DNA from 4 places in the Arthrobacter sp. TMS2-4 genome. Region 2 is predicted to be linked to each of the others. Evidence: predicted binding sites of a transcription regulator. Region 2 holds the regulator's gene; each other region holds the start of a gene.
What was found. The regulator HrcA, encoded in region 2, represses chaperone genes, less so after heat shock. The targets are predictions, from matches to a motif close to TTNGCACTCGNNNNNNNCGAGTGCNAA.

Region 1 (3,696 bases), on a different contig from region 2:
TCAGGTACATCGCCAGCGGGTCGTCGAGCTTCTCGCCCAGCTTGAACGCGGTGGTCGGCGCAGTGGGCGAGATGAGCACGTCGGCCTGCTCGAACGCGGCGGCGAAGTCGCGCTGGATGAGCGTGCGCACCTTCTGCGCCGAGCCGTAGTAGGCGTCGTAGTAGCCGGCGCTCAGGGCGTACGTGCCGAGGATGATGCGGCGCTTGACCTCGTCGCCGAAGCCGGCCGCGCGGGTGGCGCCCATGACGCGCTCGATCGTGGGCATGCCGTCGGGCACCACGCGCAGGCCGAAGCGCACGCCGTCGTACTTGGCCAGGTTGCTGGAGGCCTCCGACGGCATGATCAGGTAGTAGGCGCTGAGCGCGTACCGGAAGTTGGGGCAGGAGACCTCGACGATCTCGGCGCCCGCCGAGCGCAGCAGTTCGAGCGACTCGTGGAAGCGCGTGAGGACGCCGGCCTGGTAGCCCTCGCCCTGGAGCTCCTTGATGACGCCGATGCGCATGCCCTCGACCTGGCCGAGGCGGGCGGCCTCGACCAGGGCGCCGACCGGGTCGGTCAGCGACGTCGAGTCGTGGGGGTCGTGCCCGCCGATGACCTCGTGCAGCAGTGCGCTGTCGAGGACGGTGCGGGACACGGGACCGATCTGGTCGAGCGAGGAGGCCATGGCGATCGCGCCGTAGCGGGAGACACCACCGTAGGTCGGCTTCACGCCGACGGTGCCGGTGACGGCGCCCGGCTGGCGGATGGAGCCGCCGGTGTCGGTGCCGAGCGCAAGGGGTGCCTCGAACGCGGCGACGGCGGCCGCGGACCCGCCGCCGGACCCGCCGGGGATGCGGTCAAGATCCCAGGGGTTGCGCGTGGGTCCGAACGCGGAGTGCTCGGTGGAGGAGCCCATCGCGAACTCGTCGAGATTCGTCTTGCCCAGGATCGGCATCCGCGCGGCGCGGAGCCTGCGGACCACGGTGGCGTCGTACGGGCTCTGCCAGCCCTCGAGGATCTTCGACCCGGCCGTGGTCGGCTGGCCCTTGGTGACGATCAGGTCCTTCACGGCGATCGGGACGCCGGCGAGCGGGTGAAGGGTATCGCCGTCGGTGCGGGCCTTGTCGACCCCGGCGGCGACGAGCAACGCCTCGTCGGTGTTGACGTGCAGGAACGCGTTGATGGCGCCGTCCACGGCCTCGATGCGGTCCAGGTAGGCCTGCGTCGCCTCGACGGCGGAGACCTCCTTCGCGGCGAGCTTCTGCGAGAGGGCGTCGGCGGAGAGGTGGATCAGGTCTGTCATGGGTTACTCCCCGTCCAGGATTGCAGGGACCTTGAAGCGGCCGTCGGCGTTGTCGGGAGCGCCGAGGAGGGCCTCCTCGTTGCTGAGGGTCTCCCCCACGACGTCGTCGCGGAACACGTTGCTCAGCGGGATCGGGTGGCTCGTTGCGGGGACGTCGTCGCCGGCGACCTCGCTCACACTCTTGATGGAATCGACGATCACCGCGAGTTCCCCGGCCATGCGGTCGAGCTCGTCGTCGGTCATATCGATGTGGGCGAGCCGCGCAAGGTGCGCGACGTCGTCCCGGTTGATCTCGGCCATGGATCTCCCCTGGAAGTCGGAGGTGGGTATCTGCCTCCAGTCTAGTGCTGGCGCGTGCGGCGCCCGGCACCAGCGGGGGCGGCGTCCGACGACGGCGCAGCGTGCGCCTCCAACGGCAGGCGGAAGACCCAGAGCAGGATGTCCTCGTTCGGGACCTCCCAGTCACGGCCCGGAACGCGGACGAAGCCCATCGACTCGTAGAGGCGGTGCGCCCGCACCATGTCGGAGCCGCTCGTCAGGCTCACGGCCTCGATGCCGGGGAGGGTGCGGGCGTGCTCGATGATGCGCTCCACCATGGCGCGGCCCACGCCGCCGCGCTGCACGGCCGGATCGACCGCGAGCATCCGGAACTCCAGCTCACCTTCGACGGCGATGTCGGTGTACCGCTGGCCAGCGAACGTGAGGGCGACCGACCCGACGATGACGCCGTCGCGCTCGGCCACCCAGACCTCGGCGTGCTCGGCGCGGTGCTCGATATCGGCCAGGACCGCCATGTACGGGTGCGCCTCGTCGGTGAAGTACCCGGCGTCGAGGTACGCGCCGCGCGTGATGCGGCGGACGTCGTCGTAGTCCTCGGGCTGGACGGGCCGGACGGTGATGCGGGCGTCGGAGGGTGCGGTGGTCACGGCCTCATTTTGCCACGCGGCGACACCGCCGGGACGCCGTCGTCCCGGCGGGCGCCGGCCCTGCTGATGGTGCTGGTCAGCCCCGCCTGATGGGGAGCTTCCTGGGAGGGCCGGCAGCGCGTTGCATCATCCGGAAGCGGCGTCCTGACGTCCAGGACGCCGTCGGTGTAGCTCGCCCGGATGTCCTCGTCCTTCACGCCGTCGGGGAGCACGATGTCACGCCGGAAGCCCGATGCTGCGGGCGCTCGACCGGGTGCACCTGGCCCCCGGTTTCACCTACTCCGAGCGCGACGCCGGGACCAACGGGATGGGGCTGGCGCTGGCCGACCGTTCCCCGGCCCTGGTGCGCGCAGGAGCATTACAGCACCCGTCTTCGACCCGGCCAGCGGGACCCTCAAGGGGTGCGTCAACATCACCACCTGGTCCGATGCGTCCGCCGAGTGGTTGCTGGCCCTCGCGCAGTCGGCGGCCGGGAACGCCACGGCCCTGATGCTCGGGCCGTCGCAGGGCCGACGTCAGAAGCAGGGCCCCAGAGTTGGCGTGTTCCGACTGCGGCGCGACGGCCTGGAACCCGCCGCCGGGACCCCCGCGGATCGACGTGCGGCATCTGCCCGCCCACACCCTGGGGCGGTGCGGCACGCACCTGAGCCGGATCGAGACGCTCGAACGCGACGAGATCGTTTGATGCCTGGCGCAGCCGGGGGCCACGGTGACTGCCGCCGCGGCGGGAGCTCGGCATCAGCCGCGCGACCATCTACCGCCGGATCGCCCGGCTGGGGATCACGCCTCCGAGGTGATCCGGCGCGTCCCGGCGGAAGCTTGTGTCCTCGCGATCGGAGGTCGAAAGGCGCCGTTCGTTCGTCGCGTCCTTACTCACTCGATCGACGGCATCCGGCGCTCACCACAGCGCCGGCGGAATGCATGGTCGGACGAGCTTCCCCAGCTGCAATCCACGGAGATTTCCCGTGCAGCGACTGGCCGCGACGACCCCAATAATGTCGGTGGTGGTTGGGAGAATTCAGTATGGACAGCAGCCGGAACGCTCCTCCCGAAACCGCCGATATCGGTGGTTCTGCCGGGTCGGGTGCGGTTCCGGCCGGTCGCGTGAGTGTTGGCTGGGTGGGGGATCTGATCGACGCGATGGGCTCCCTGCCCATGTCGGCGGATGGTGCTTCGTTGATCGATGAGGTGCGTGCCCTGGAGGAGTTGAAGTCGGCGATCGCGGGTCGGCAGGCGCGGGCCGCGGTGGCGTTCGATCTGGTCCGGCGTCAGTGCGATGCCGCGGCCGGTGTCCCTGCCGTTGAGCAGGGTCGCGGGGTGGCCGCGCAGCTCGCCCTGGCCCGCCGCGAGTCCCCAGCACGCGGTGGCCGGCTGCTCGGCCTGGCCCGGGCGCTGGTGACGGAGATGCCCCACACAATGGCAGCCCTGGAGGCGGGCCAGGTGAATGAGTGGCGGGCGACCCTCATGGTCCGGGAGACGGCGTGCCTG
Region 2 (3,696 bases):
GCTGGGACTGGCCCCGTCCGTGCTCTCGGTCGGCAGTATTGGACAACGTCGATTCCTTTGCTGGCTGTCGTGGAACTTTGCTCGGAGTGTTCCTAGGATACGTGGTGACCGGCACCGCCCGGCTCAGGGACGGTCAGGGGCTGCGGTGAGGAAGTCGATCACTTCCTCGACGCGGCCCAGCAGCGACGGTTCCAGATCCGCGTAGCTGCCGACCCGGCCGAGGATGCGCTTCCAGCCGTTGGCCACGGCCGCCTGGTCGTGGTGCGGCCAGCCGAGACCGGCCAGGATGCCCGTCTTCCAGTTCTGGCCGCGGGGTACGACGGGCCAGGCCGTCAGGCCCAGCGCCGCCGGCTTCACGGCCTGCCAGACGTCCACATACGGGTGGCCGACGATCAGGACGTTGCCGCGGGCCCCGGGGGCAGTCATGGCCTGCTGGGCGATCCGGGACTCCTTGGTGCCCGGGAGCAGATGGTCGACGAGGATGCCGAGCCTGCGCTGCGGTCCGGGACCGAAGGCGCGGATGGCGCCCTCGAGGTCGTCCACGCCGTGCAGCGGCTCGACGACGATTCCCTCCAGGCGGAGATCGTCGCCCCACACCTTCTCGACGAGTTCGGCGTCGTGCTGACCCTCCACCCAGATCCTGCTCGCGCGGGCAGTCCTCGCCCGCGCGTTCTCCACCCGCACGGATCCGGAAGCGGTGCGGGTGGCGGCAGTCCTGGCGGCAGGGGCGGCGGCCGGCACGGGCGCGACGACGTGGATCGGGCGGCCGTCGAGGAGGAAGCCGTGGCCGAGCCTGAACGTCCGCGTCTTGCCGCGCCGGTCCTCGAGCACCATCACGTGGAGCCCGCCCGATTTCTCCACCCGGATCACCGCGCCCACGAACCCGCTCTGCACGTCTTCGAGGACCAGATCCTTCTGCACGGGGACATCCGGGAGTTCCACCCGCTTCGGAGCCGATATGTCGTGGGCACCCCAGCCGTAGTCCATCCCGGGTCCGTCCTTCCCGCGGGGGCTCCGGCGGTCTGCCGCAGCCCGGGATCCCAATGCTAACAATCGAAGCGGACGTACTAGACTTGGCACTTGGGTGTGTCGAGTGCTAACCGCCGGCAGCCGCCCGCGGCGCGTGCCCAGAGGAACGGATCCGGAGGTGACACAGGAGTGAGTGAACCGCGACGCCTGGAGGTGCTCCGGGCCATCGTCGAGGACTACGTCCATTCCCGGGAGCCGGTCGGGTCCAAGGCCCTGGTGGACCGACACCGGCTGGGGGTGTCCTCGGCCACCATCCGCAACGACATGGCCGTCCTCGAGGAGGAGGGCCTGATCGCAGCTCCCCACACGAGCTCGGGACGCATCCCGACCGACAAGGGCTACCGCCTGTTCGTGGACCGCATCTCCGAGGTGAAACCCTTGTCGGCGCCGGAGAAGAAGGCCATCCAGACTCTCCTGGAAGGTGCCGAGGACCTCGACGACGTCATGGACCGCACTGTGAGGCTGCTGGCGCAGATCACCCACCAGGTGGCCGTCGTCCAGTTCCCCCGCGTCGGTGGGGCGTCCGTCCGGCACATCGAATGCGTGCTGCTGGCGCCGCAGCAGGTCCTCGTGGTCCTGATCGCGACCAACGGCGCGGTCCAGCAGCGCATCGTGCGGACCTCCGAGGACATCGAGGAGTCCGAGCTGGCGGAGCTGAAGCAGCGCATCCTGTCCGCCGTGGCGGGATTGAAGCTCACGGCGCTGCCGGGCGGGCTCGCCGTGGCCCTCTCCCAGCTCCCTCCGGGGCTTCGAGCCCACGGGGGTACCATCGTGAAGGCGCTCGAGCAGCTTGCCGGGCTCGGGCGGGACGACCGCATCCTGCTCGCCGGGACGGCCAACCTGGCCCGCTCGACCGGGGACTTCCCGCTGAGCATCGGCCCCGTCCTGGAGGCGCTGGAGGAGCAGGTGGTCATGCTCCGGCTGCTGTCGGAGATGGAATACGACGCCCGCGGGATCTCGGTGCGGATCGGGAGCGAGAACCCCTACGGAGGGCTGTCGGAGGCCTCCGTGGTTGCCACGGGGTACGGACCGGACGCCGGAGCGAAGCTCGGGATCCTCGGCCCCACCCGCATGGACTATCCGACGACGATGGCGGCCGTACGCGCCGTCGCCCGCTACCTCTCGAGGATCCTCGAGGAATAACGGGGCAGCGGGCCGCGGTTCTGGGTTGTCGACGGCCGCCCAGGGCCAACCATGGCCTTTCCGCCGGTATCGCCGGCGAGCAGACGACAGAACGTTCAACAGGAAGTGATGTGCAGGAGTGAGTAATCACTATGAAGTCCTCGGTGTAGCGCAGGGTGCGACCGGGGAGGAAATCAAGAAGGCGTACCGCAAGCTCGCCCGGAAGCTCCACCCCGACGTGAACCCGGGCCCGGATGCGTCCGAGGAGTTCAAGCGCGTCAGCCACGCCTACGAGGTCCTGTCCGACCCCCAGAAGCGGCGGGTCTACGACACCACCGGCAACGAGAACGGGACCGACAGCGGCTACGGCGGGGGCTACTCGGGCTCGGGCTTCGCCTTCCAGGACATCTTCGAGACCTTCTTCGGCGGTGGCGGCGGCCAGCAGTCCGGCGCCCCCTCGCGGACGCGCCGGGGACAGGACGCGCTCATCAACGTGCGCATCGACCTGAAGGACGCGGTCTTCGGCACCAACAAGAAGATCGAGGTGGACACCGCGGAGATGTGCCCCTCCTGCGACGGCAGCTGCTGCCAGCCCGGCACCTCGCCCCGGACCTGCGACATCTGCGGCGGCTCGGGCCAGGTCCAGCGGGCCGTGCGCTCGATCCTCGGCCAGGTCATGACGAGCGCTCCCTGCGGCACGTGCCAGGGCTACGGCACCGTCATCCCCAGCCCCTGCCACGAGTGCAGCGGTGAAGGCCGGGTCCGTGCCCGCCGCACCCTGACCATCAAGGTCCCCGCCGGCGTCGGCACCGGCACGCGCATCCAGCTCGCGGGACAGGGCGAGGCCGGCACGGCCGGCGGCCCCCAGGGCGACCTGTACGTCGAGATCCGCGTCGCCACCGACTCCACCTTCCTGCGGGACGGCGACGACCTGCACGTGACGCTCAGTGTTCCCATGACCGCGGCAGCGCTCGGCACCACCGTGCACCTCGACACCTACGACGGTGACCAGGAACTCGACATCAAGCCCGGGACGCAGTCGGGCGAGATCGTGACCCTTCGGGGCCTCGGCGTCACGCACCTGCGGAGCCAGGGCAGGGGGGACCTGCGGGTCCACCTCAATGTCGAGACCCCACGCAACGTAGACCCGCAGCAGGAGGAGCTCCTGCGCAAGCTGGCCGAGCTGCGCAACGAGGAGTACACCGACGGCCAGCTGGCCAGCAGCGGCTCGGGCGTCTTCGCGCGCCTGCGGGAGCGGCTCGGAAACCGCTGATCATGACGCGTCCCCTGTTCTTCGGGCCGGGCGAGGCGGTCCGTGCAGCGGCCCCCGGCAGCACGTTCGTGCTCGGAGGTGACGAGGGGCGCCATGCCGCGACCGTCCGCCGCCTCGGGGAGGGCGAGCGCCTCGACGTCTCCGACGGCGCCGGCTACCGGATCGGCGGCGTCATCACCGCTGTCGGGACCAGCACGGTCGAGGTCACGGTGGAGGCCGCCGGCCAGGAGCCTGCGCCACGGCACCGCCTGGTCCTCGTCCAGGCCCTGGCG
Region 3 (3,696 bases), on a different contig from region 2:
GACCGGCACGGCGGCATCGGTGGTACGCGCAGCAGGCGCCTTCGCCCGGTGTACTGCAGAGTGTCCAGGCATGCAGAGGGCGGCACTCCCGTGTCCGGGAATGCCGCCCTGTGTGCGTGCTCTGCGCGGGTTCCGCGCAGGCGGTGGGGACTAGAAGCCGCCCATACCGCCCATGCCGCCCATGTCGTCGCCGCCGCCGGCAGGTGCTGCCTTCTCCGGCTTGTCGGCCACGACGGCCTCGGTGGTGAGGAACAGGCCAGCGATCGACGCCGCGTTCTGCAGGGCCGAGCGGGTGACCTTCACGGGGTCGTTGACTCCGGCGGCGAGGAGGTCCTCGTACTCGCCGGTGGCCGCGTTCAGGCCGTGGCCGGCGGGCAGGCCGCGGACCTTGTCGACGACGACGCCGGGCTCGAGGCCCGCGTTGAAGGCGATCTGCTTGAGCGGTGCGTCGATGGCGACGCGGACGATGTTCGCGCCCGTCGCCTCGTCGCCCGTGAGCTTGAGGTTCGCGAACGCCTTGGCGCCGGCCTGGATGAGGGCCACGCCACCACCGGCGACGATGCCTTCCTCGACGGCCGCCTTCGCGTTGCGGACGGCGTCCTCGATGCGGTGCTTGCGCTCCTTGAGCTCGACCTCCGTTGCGGCGCCGGCCTTGATGACTGCAACGCCGCCGGCCAGCTTGGCCAGGCGCTCCTGCAGCTTCTCGCGGTCGTAGTCGGAGTCGGAGTTGTCGATCTCGGCACGGATCTGGGCCACGCGCCCGGCGATGGCGTCGGCGTCGCCGGCACCCTCGACGATGGTGGTCTCGTCCTTGGTGACGACGACCTTGCGGGCCGTGCCGAGCAGGTCGAGGGTGGCGGTCTCGAGCTTGAGGCCGACCTCCTCTGCGATGACCTGACCACCGGTGAGGATGGCGATGTCGGCGAGCTGCGCCTTGCGACGGTCACCGAAGCCCGGAGCCTTGACGGCGACGGACTTGAAGGTGCCGCGGATCTTGTTGACGACGAGGGTAGCGAGGGCTTCGCCCTCGATGTCCTCGGCGATGATGAGCAGCGGCTTGCCCGACTGCATGACCTTCTCGAGGACGGCGACGAGATCCTTCACGTTGCTGATCTTCGAGTTCACGATGAGGATGTAGGGATCCTCGAGGACCGTCTCCTGGCGCTCAGCGTCAGTGACGAAGTAGCCCGAGATGTAGCCCTTGTCGAAGCGCATGCCCTCGGTGAGTTCGAGCTCCAGCCCGAAGGTGTTGGACTCCTCGACGGTGATGACGCCTTCCTTGCCCACCTTGTCGAGGGCTTCGGCGATCAGGGCGCCGATCTCGTTGTCGCCGGCCGAGATGGAGGCCGTGGCAGCGATCTGCTCCTTGGTCTCGATCTCCTTGGCGGAAGCGAGCAGCTCCTCGGTGACGGCCTGCACGGCCTTCTCGATGCCGCGCTTGAGGCTCAGGGGGTCGGCACCGGCCGCGACGTTGCGCAGGCCTTCCTTGACCAGGGCCTGGGCGAGCACGGTAGCGGTGGTGGTTCCGTCGCCTGCGACGTCGTCCGTCTTCTTGGCGACCTCCTTGACGAGCTCCGCGCCGATCTTCTCGAACGGATCGTCGAGTTCGATCTCCTTGGCGATGGACACGCCGTCGTTCGTGATGGTGGGGGCACCCCATTTCTTCTCGAGCACGACATTGCGGCCACGGGGGCCGAGGGTCACCTTGACGGCGTCAGCGAGGATGTTGAGGCCCCGCTCGAGGCCGCGGCGGGCCTCTTCATCAAAAGAAATGATCTTGGCCATAACGGCTTAGGTCCTTTCGGGACGGTTGCATTTCAGCATGTGAATGCTTGCCTGCGTGTGGTGCCCGCGACGGCCGGGCGACGCCGGAACGATCTCTTTCACGCTCCTGCCCCGCCCCCACCACAGAGGTTTGCCTGCTTCACGCGCCACGCACAGTCTTAGCAGTCTGCGCGCGCGAGTGCTAACTCAATAATTAGCACTCCCACCCTATGAGTGCAACCCGCCCGGGCCGCCCGGTGGTGCTCGATTCACCCGCTGCGTCTGCGGACAGCCCCGGGACCGGACCCGCATCACGGGCGTCCGACGGGCACCTGTGCGGACGGCCACCCGAGCGGAGGGCGTCAGGGGACTTTGCCCCGTGGCCCGGGCGCATCATCAGGCGGTCGACTCATGATGCGTCTCACTGCGGGTCCAGCAGAAGGCACCGCAGAGGGTTCGCCCTGAGGGGCGGCGGGGCCACCAACCCTGTCGCCCCGGCCCTGCAGAACGCCGGACCGGGGCCGGAGGCGCTATCGCTACTGATACCCGGGGCCGAGGACCACGGAGATCGCGGGCGAGACATCGGTGCTCTCGACGAGATTCGTGATGTCGAGGTCCTCGGCCACGGCTTCCGCGTCGGCTCGCTGATCCTCGCCGTTGTAGAAGACGACGGAAGCGTCCACGGGGGCACCCGCCCAGTTCCCGGGGAGAGCCGACGTCCAACCGGCCGAGGCAAGCCGCCCTGCCGCCACCGTCGCCAGTCCCGGCGAGCCCGTGCCGTTGAGGACGTTGACGGTCTGGGCCCGGTCCGCCGTCCCCGCCGGATCGGCGGACGCTCCGGCGGTCGCCGTCCCGCTCGGCTCGCCCGTCGGACCGGCGGAGGCTGTACCCGAAGGCTCCGTCGTCGCCTCTCGGCCCTCCGTCGCGGAGACCGCGGGGCTTGACGACGGCGTCACTGCGTCGCTCCCTCCCGTGAGGCCGAGGCGGGGAAGGAGGAACAACGCACCCAGACCGATCAGGAGGGCCAGGACCACGACGGTGATCTTGAGTCCGAGGCCGCTCGACCGTGCCGGGACGAGCCGCTCGCGGTGGACCCCCTGGCGTGCGGACGATGCGGGGACGCGGTCGAATTCGTCCCGCGGGTGATCAGTCATGGGCGTGGGTGGTCCTTCGCTCGTCGGAGATGGCGGGACGTACTAGATGTCCGCGCCGAGCCGGCGGGCCGAGCGTGCCTTCTGCCGGGTGGACCGGAGGCGTCGCAGCCTCTTGACGAGCATCGGGTCGTGCGCGAGGGCCGCTTCGGTGTCGATGAGGGCGTTGAGCGCCTGGTAGTAGTGGGTGGCCGACATGCTGAAGAGATCGCGGATCGCCTGTTCCTTGGCGCCGGAGTACTTCCACCATTCGCGTTCGAGGGCGAGCATCCGCTGCTCGCGGTCGCCCAGGGCCAGCCGGTCGTCCGTCCCGGACGTCGCGTCGTCCGAATGCCGCTGTGGCTCGGCCATCTCCCCTGTCGCCTTCCTTCAGCGGGCACAACTGTCACTCCATGGTAGTAGGGAATGACACCACTGTCATTCGACCGGCACGGTCCGGCCGCCCGGGCGAGAATGGGGTCATGACTCCCGCCGACCCCACCCTGTTCGACCTTCCGGACCACCCTGCCGGTGGCGGCGCCGATACCACCGGCCCGGGGAACGACGGCCCGCAGGCGCCGGGGATGTCCGCCTTCCCCTTCGCTGCTCCCGCCCGTATCGGGGACCTCGTGTCCGCCGACTGGGCGGAAGCGCTCGAACCGGTGGAGCCGGTCCTCCACCGCCTCGCGGCGTCCCTCACGGAGGAGCTCGACGGCGGGCGTCGGGTCCTGCCGGACGCGGCATTGATCCTTCGCGCCTTCGTCACTCCGCTGGACAGCGTGCGGGTGGTCATCGTGGGGCA
Region 4 (3,696 bases), on a different contig from region 2:
TTTCCGTGGTGAGCACCAGGGCCGCGATCGAGGCCGCGTTCTGAAGGGCCGAGCGCGTCACCTTGACCGGGTCGATGATGCCGGCGTCGATGAGGTTCTCGTACTCGCCGGTGACGGCGTTGAAGCCGTGGCCGGCTTCGAGGTCCGAGACCTTCGCGACGACGACGTAGCCCTCGTGGCCGGCGTTCTCGGCGATCCAGCGCAGCGGCTGGGCGAGCGCACGGCGGACGAGGCCGACGGCGGTGGCCGCGTCGCCCTCGAGCGCGAGGACGTCGGAATCGGTGTCCAGGGCCTTGCCGGCGTGGACCAGCGCGGATCCGCCGCCGGCGACGATGCCCTCTTCGAGGGCGGCACGCGTCGAGGACACGGCGTCCTCGATGCGGTGCTTCTTCTCCTTGAGTTCCACCTCGGTGGCGGCGCCGACCTTGATGACGCCGATCCCGCCGGCGAGCTTCGCGAGGCGCTCCTGGAGCTTCTCGCGGTCCCAGTCGGAGTCGGTGCGCTCGACCTCGGCGCGGATCTGCGCCACGCGGTCGGCGACGTCGGACTCGCTGCCGGTGCCGTCGACGATGGTGGTGGCGTCCTTGGTGACGGTGATCCGGCGTGCGGAGCCGAGCACCTCGAGGCCTACCTGGTCCAGCTTGAGGCCGAGGTCCGGGGAGACGACCTGCGCACCTGTGAGGGTGGCGATGTCCTGCATCATGGCCTTGCGGCGGTCACCGAAGCCGGGAGCCTTGACGGCGACGACGTTCAGGGTGCCGCGGATCTTGTTGACCACCAGCGTGGAGAGGGCCTCGCCCTCGATGTCCTCGGCGATGATGAACAGCGGCTTGCCGGCCTGCAGGGCCTTCTCGAGCAGCGGAAGGAATTCCGCCAGCGAGGAGATCTTGCCGGAGTTGATGAGGATGAGCGCGTCCTCGAGGACGGCTTCCTGGCGCTCGGCGTCGGTCACGAAGTACGGCGAGAGATAACCCTTGTCGAACTGCATGCCCTCCGTGAGGACCAGCTCGGTCTGCGTGGTGGAGGACTCCTCGATGGTGATCACACCATCCTTGCCGACCTTGTCGAAGGCCTCGGCGAGGAGGTCGCCGACCTCGGTGCTCTGCGCGGAGATGGATGCGACGTCGGCGGTCTGCTGACCGACGACCTCGCGGGCGTTCTCGAGCAGGCGCTTGGCGACGGCCTGGACCGACACCTCGATGCCGTGCTTGAGCTGCCCCGGGGCGGCGCCGGCGGCGACGTTGCGGAGGCCTTCCTTGACGAGTGCCTGAGCGAGGACCGTGGCGGTGGTCGTGCCATCACCGGCGACGTCGTTCGTCTTGGTGGCGACCTCCTTGGCGAGCTGGGCGCCGAGGTTCTCGTACGGGTCGTCGAGTTCGACCTCGCGGGCGATCGTGACGCCGTCGTTCGTGATGGTGGGGGCGCCCCACTTCTTGTCGAGCACGACGTTGCGTCCGCGGGGGCCCAGCGTCACCTTGACGGTGTTCGCGAGCTTGTCCACGCCGGCCTCGAGGGCACGGCGGGCGGCGTCGTTGAATTCCAACTGCTTTGCCATTGATTGGTTCCTTTCAGGCTTGTGCAGCGAGAAAAACCCCGGCCACTTCGGGCCGGGGCTTCTCCAAACGGGGTGTTACTTGACGACGATCGCGAGGACGTCGCGGGCGGAGAGCACGAGGTACTCCTGGCCGCCCTGCTTGATCTCGGTTCCGCCGTACTTCGAGTAGATGACGACGTCACCCTCGGCGACGTCGACGGGAACGCGGTTGCCGTTGTCATCGACGCGGCCGGGTCCGACAGCTACGACTTCGCCCTCCTGGGGCTTCTCCTTGGCCGTGTCCGGGATGACGAGGCCGGAAGCAGTGGTCTGCTCGGCTTCGAGCGGGCGGACAACAATACGATCCTCAAGCGGCTTGATAGAGACCGACACGGGCTCTCCTTTGCGTTCGGTACCAGATGGGCTGGGGGCCGTCGGGCTGGGCGTGAACCGTCGTCGCGGTGCCGGCGAACGCTTCCCTCGGGATTAGCACCCACGATGAGTGAGTGCCAACTCAGACTGTATGCAAGGGCTGGCACTCGGTCAAGGCGAGTGCCAATCCATGCCACCCAGTTGCGGCCGCGGACCAATACGTCATGCTTCGTTTGCGTAATAGGTCGGGTGTCGCCTAGATTCCCCAGGTAAGGCTTTCCTTACCTCTTCGCCGCCGGCCCGCCCGGCCCTTCCTCCGGAGTTCTTCCCATGTCTCACGTGCGCCTTGCCGTCCTCTCCGCTGCCGCCGCGGCCACCCTCGCGCTGACGGCGTGCGGCGGCTCCTCCAACGCTGCCGACGAGCCTGCAGCCTCCTCGACCCAGCCGGTCGAGCACGCGCAGGGAACCACCGAAGTGCCGGTGGATCCGCAGAAGGTCTTCACCTTCGACCTCGGCGCCCTGGACACCCTCGACGCGCTGGGTGTCCGGGTGGACGGCGTCCCGCAGGGCACCCTGCCGAAGCAGCTCTCGGCCTACCAGGGCGGGGACATCACCAATATCGGATCCATGAAGGAACCCGACTTCGAGGCGATCGCCGCGGCCGCACCCGACCTGATCATCATCTCGGGCCGCGTCGCCGATTCCTACGACGAGCTCTCCGACATCGCTCCCACCATCGACCTGAGCGTCGACGCCGCCGACCCGATGGCGAGCTTCACGGAGAACACCACGTCGCTCGGGCGGATCTTCGACGTGGAGGACGAGGCCGCCGACCGTCTCGCCGCCCTCGACACCGCGATAGCGGAGACGAAGGACGCTGCCGCCTCCGCGGGCAATGGCCTCGTCCTGATGACCAGCGCGGGCGAGGTCACCGCGTACGGCGCAGGCTCCCGGTTCGGCCTGATCCACGACGTGCTCGGCGTCGAACCCGCCGCCGAGGTGAAGAGTGAGGGCACGCACGGCGAGGCCGTCTCCTTCGAGTACATCGCGGAGGTCAACCCCGCCCATCTGTTCGTGATCGACCGTGACGCAGCCATCGGTGAGGCGGGAGCGGCAGGTGCGGCCGTCCTCGACAACGAGCTCGTGAACGGGACGGATGCCGCGAAGAACGGGGCCATCACCTACCTCGACTCCGCGAGCTGGTACCTGATCGGCTACGGCCTGAACAACCTCGACGCCATGGTGTCCGCCGTCAGCGAGGCTGTCGCGGCCTGACCCGCCGACCGCATCCCGCGCAGGCGCCTCCATGACAGCACCCGCACTCCGGCCGCAGCGCCCGGCGCAGCAGCACGGTTCCTCCCGATCAGCCTCTCTGTGGCTGGCCGGGGGGACCGTGCTGCTGCTCGCCCTCGTCAGCCTCTTCGTCGGTGTCTCCGACGTCTCGCCCGCGGACCTACTGGCCGGCGACGCCGATGTCCGGCAGACCTTCCTCGTCAGCCGGGTGCCGCGCACGCTGGCGGTCCTCCTGGCCGGCGTCGCCCTCAGCATCGCCGGCTTCATCCTGCAGCTCATGGCCCGGAACCGGTTCGTGGAACCCTCCACCGTGGGGACGGTCGAGTCGGCCACCGCGGGCATCCTCGTGGCCACGCTCTTCCTGCCCGGGGCGCCGATCCTCGGGAAGATGCTGGTCGCGGCCCTCTTCGCCATGGCCGGGACGGCCCTCTTCCTGGCCGTCCTGGCCCGCATCCCCTTCCGCAACACCCTGATCGTCCCCCTGGTGGGCATCATGC

Region 1: ACX80F_RS04810 (Hsp20/alpha crystallin family protein) is a predicted target of HrcA. The motif match lies at 2,468-2,494, and genes of this name have one in related genera.
Region 3: groL (chaperonin GroEL) is a predicted target of HrcA. The motif match lies at 1,944-1,970, and genes of this name have one in related genera.
Region 4: groES (co-chaperone GroES) is a predicted target of HrcA. The motif match lies at 2,067-2,093, and genes of this name have one in related genera.

The regions. Positions count from the first base shown of each region.
Region 1 covers NZ_JBTNDI010000002.1:369,022-372,717, reverse strand. The annotation lists gene gatA (Asp-tRNA(Asn)/Glu-tRNA(Gln) amidotransferase subunit GatA) at 1-1,282, opposite strand, end outside; gene gatC (Asp-tRNA(Asn)/Glu-tRNA(Gln) amidotransferase subunit GatC) at 1,286-1,582, opposite strand; gene ACX80F_RS04815 (GNAT family N-acetyltransferase) at 1,624-2,208, opposite strand; gene ACX80F_RS04810 (Hsp20/alpha crystallin family protein) at 2,205-2,420, opposite strand; gene ACX80F_RS04805 (HNH endonuclease) at 3,232-3,696, shown strand, end outside.
Region 2 covers NZ_JBTNDI010000004.1:115,297-118,992, forward strand. The annotation lists gene ACX80F_RS07515 (DUF4870 domain-containing protein) at 1-46, opposite strand, end outside; gene ACX80F_RS07520 (DUF3097 family protein) at 124-987, opposite strand; gene hrcA (heat-inducible transcriptional repressor HrcA) at 1,159-2,172, shown strand; gene dnaJ (molecular chaperone DnaJ) at 2,291-3,424, shown strand; gene ACX80F_RS07535 (16S rRNA (uracil(1498)-N(3))-methyltransferase) at 3,427-3,696, shown strand, end outside.
Region 3 covers NZ_JBTNDI010000008.1:7,415-11,110, reverse strand. The annotation lists gene groL (chaperonin GroEL) at 151-1,785, opposite strand; gene ACX80F_RS11315 (LytR C-terminal domain-containing protein) at 2,301-2,918, opposite strand; gene ACX80F_RS11310 (DUF3263 domain-containing protein) at 2,961-3,266, opposite strand; gene ACX80F_RS11305 (uracil-DNA glycosylase) at 3,479-3,696, shown strand, end outside.
Region 4 covers NZ_JBTNDI010000001.1:189,146-192,841, reverse strand. The annotation lists gene groL (chaperonin GroEL) at 1-1,555, opposite strand, end outside; gene groES (co-chaperone GroES) at 1,631-1,927, opposite strand; gene ACX80F_RS00965 (siderophore ABC transporter substrate-binding protein) at 2,237-3,181, shown strand; gene ACX80F_RS00960 (ABC transporter permease) at 3,213-3,696, shown strand, end outside.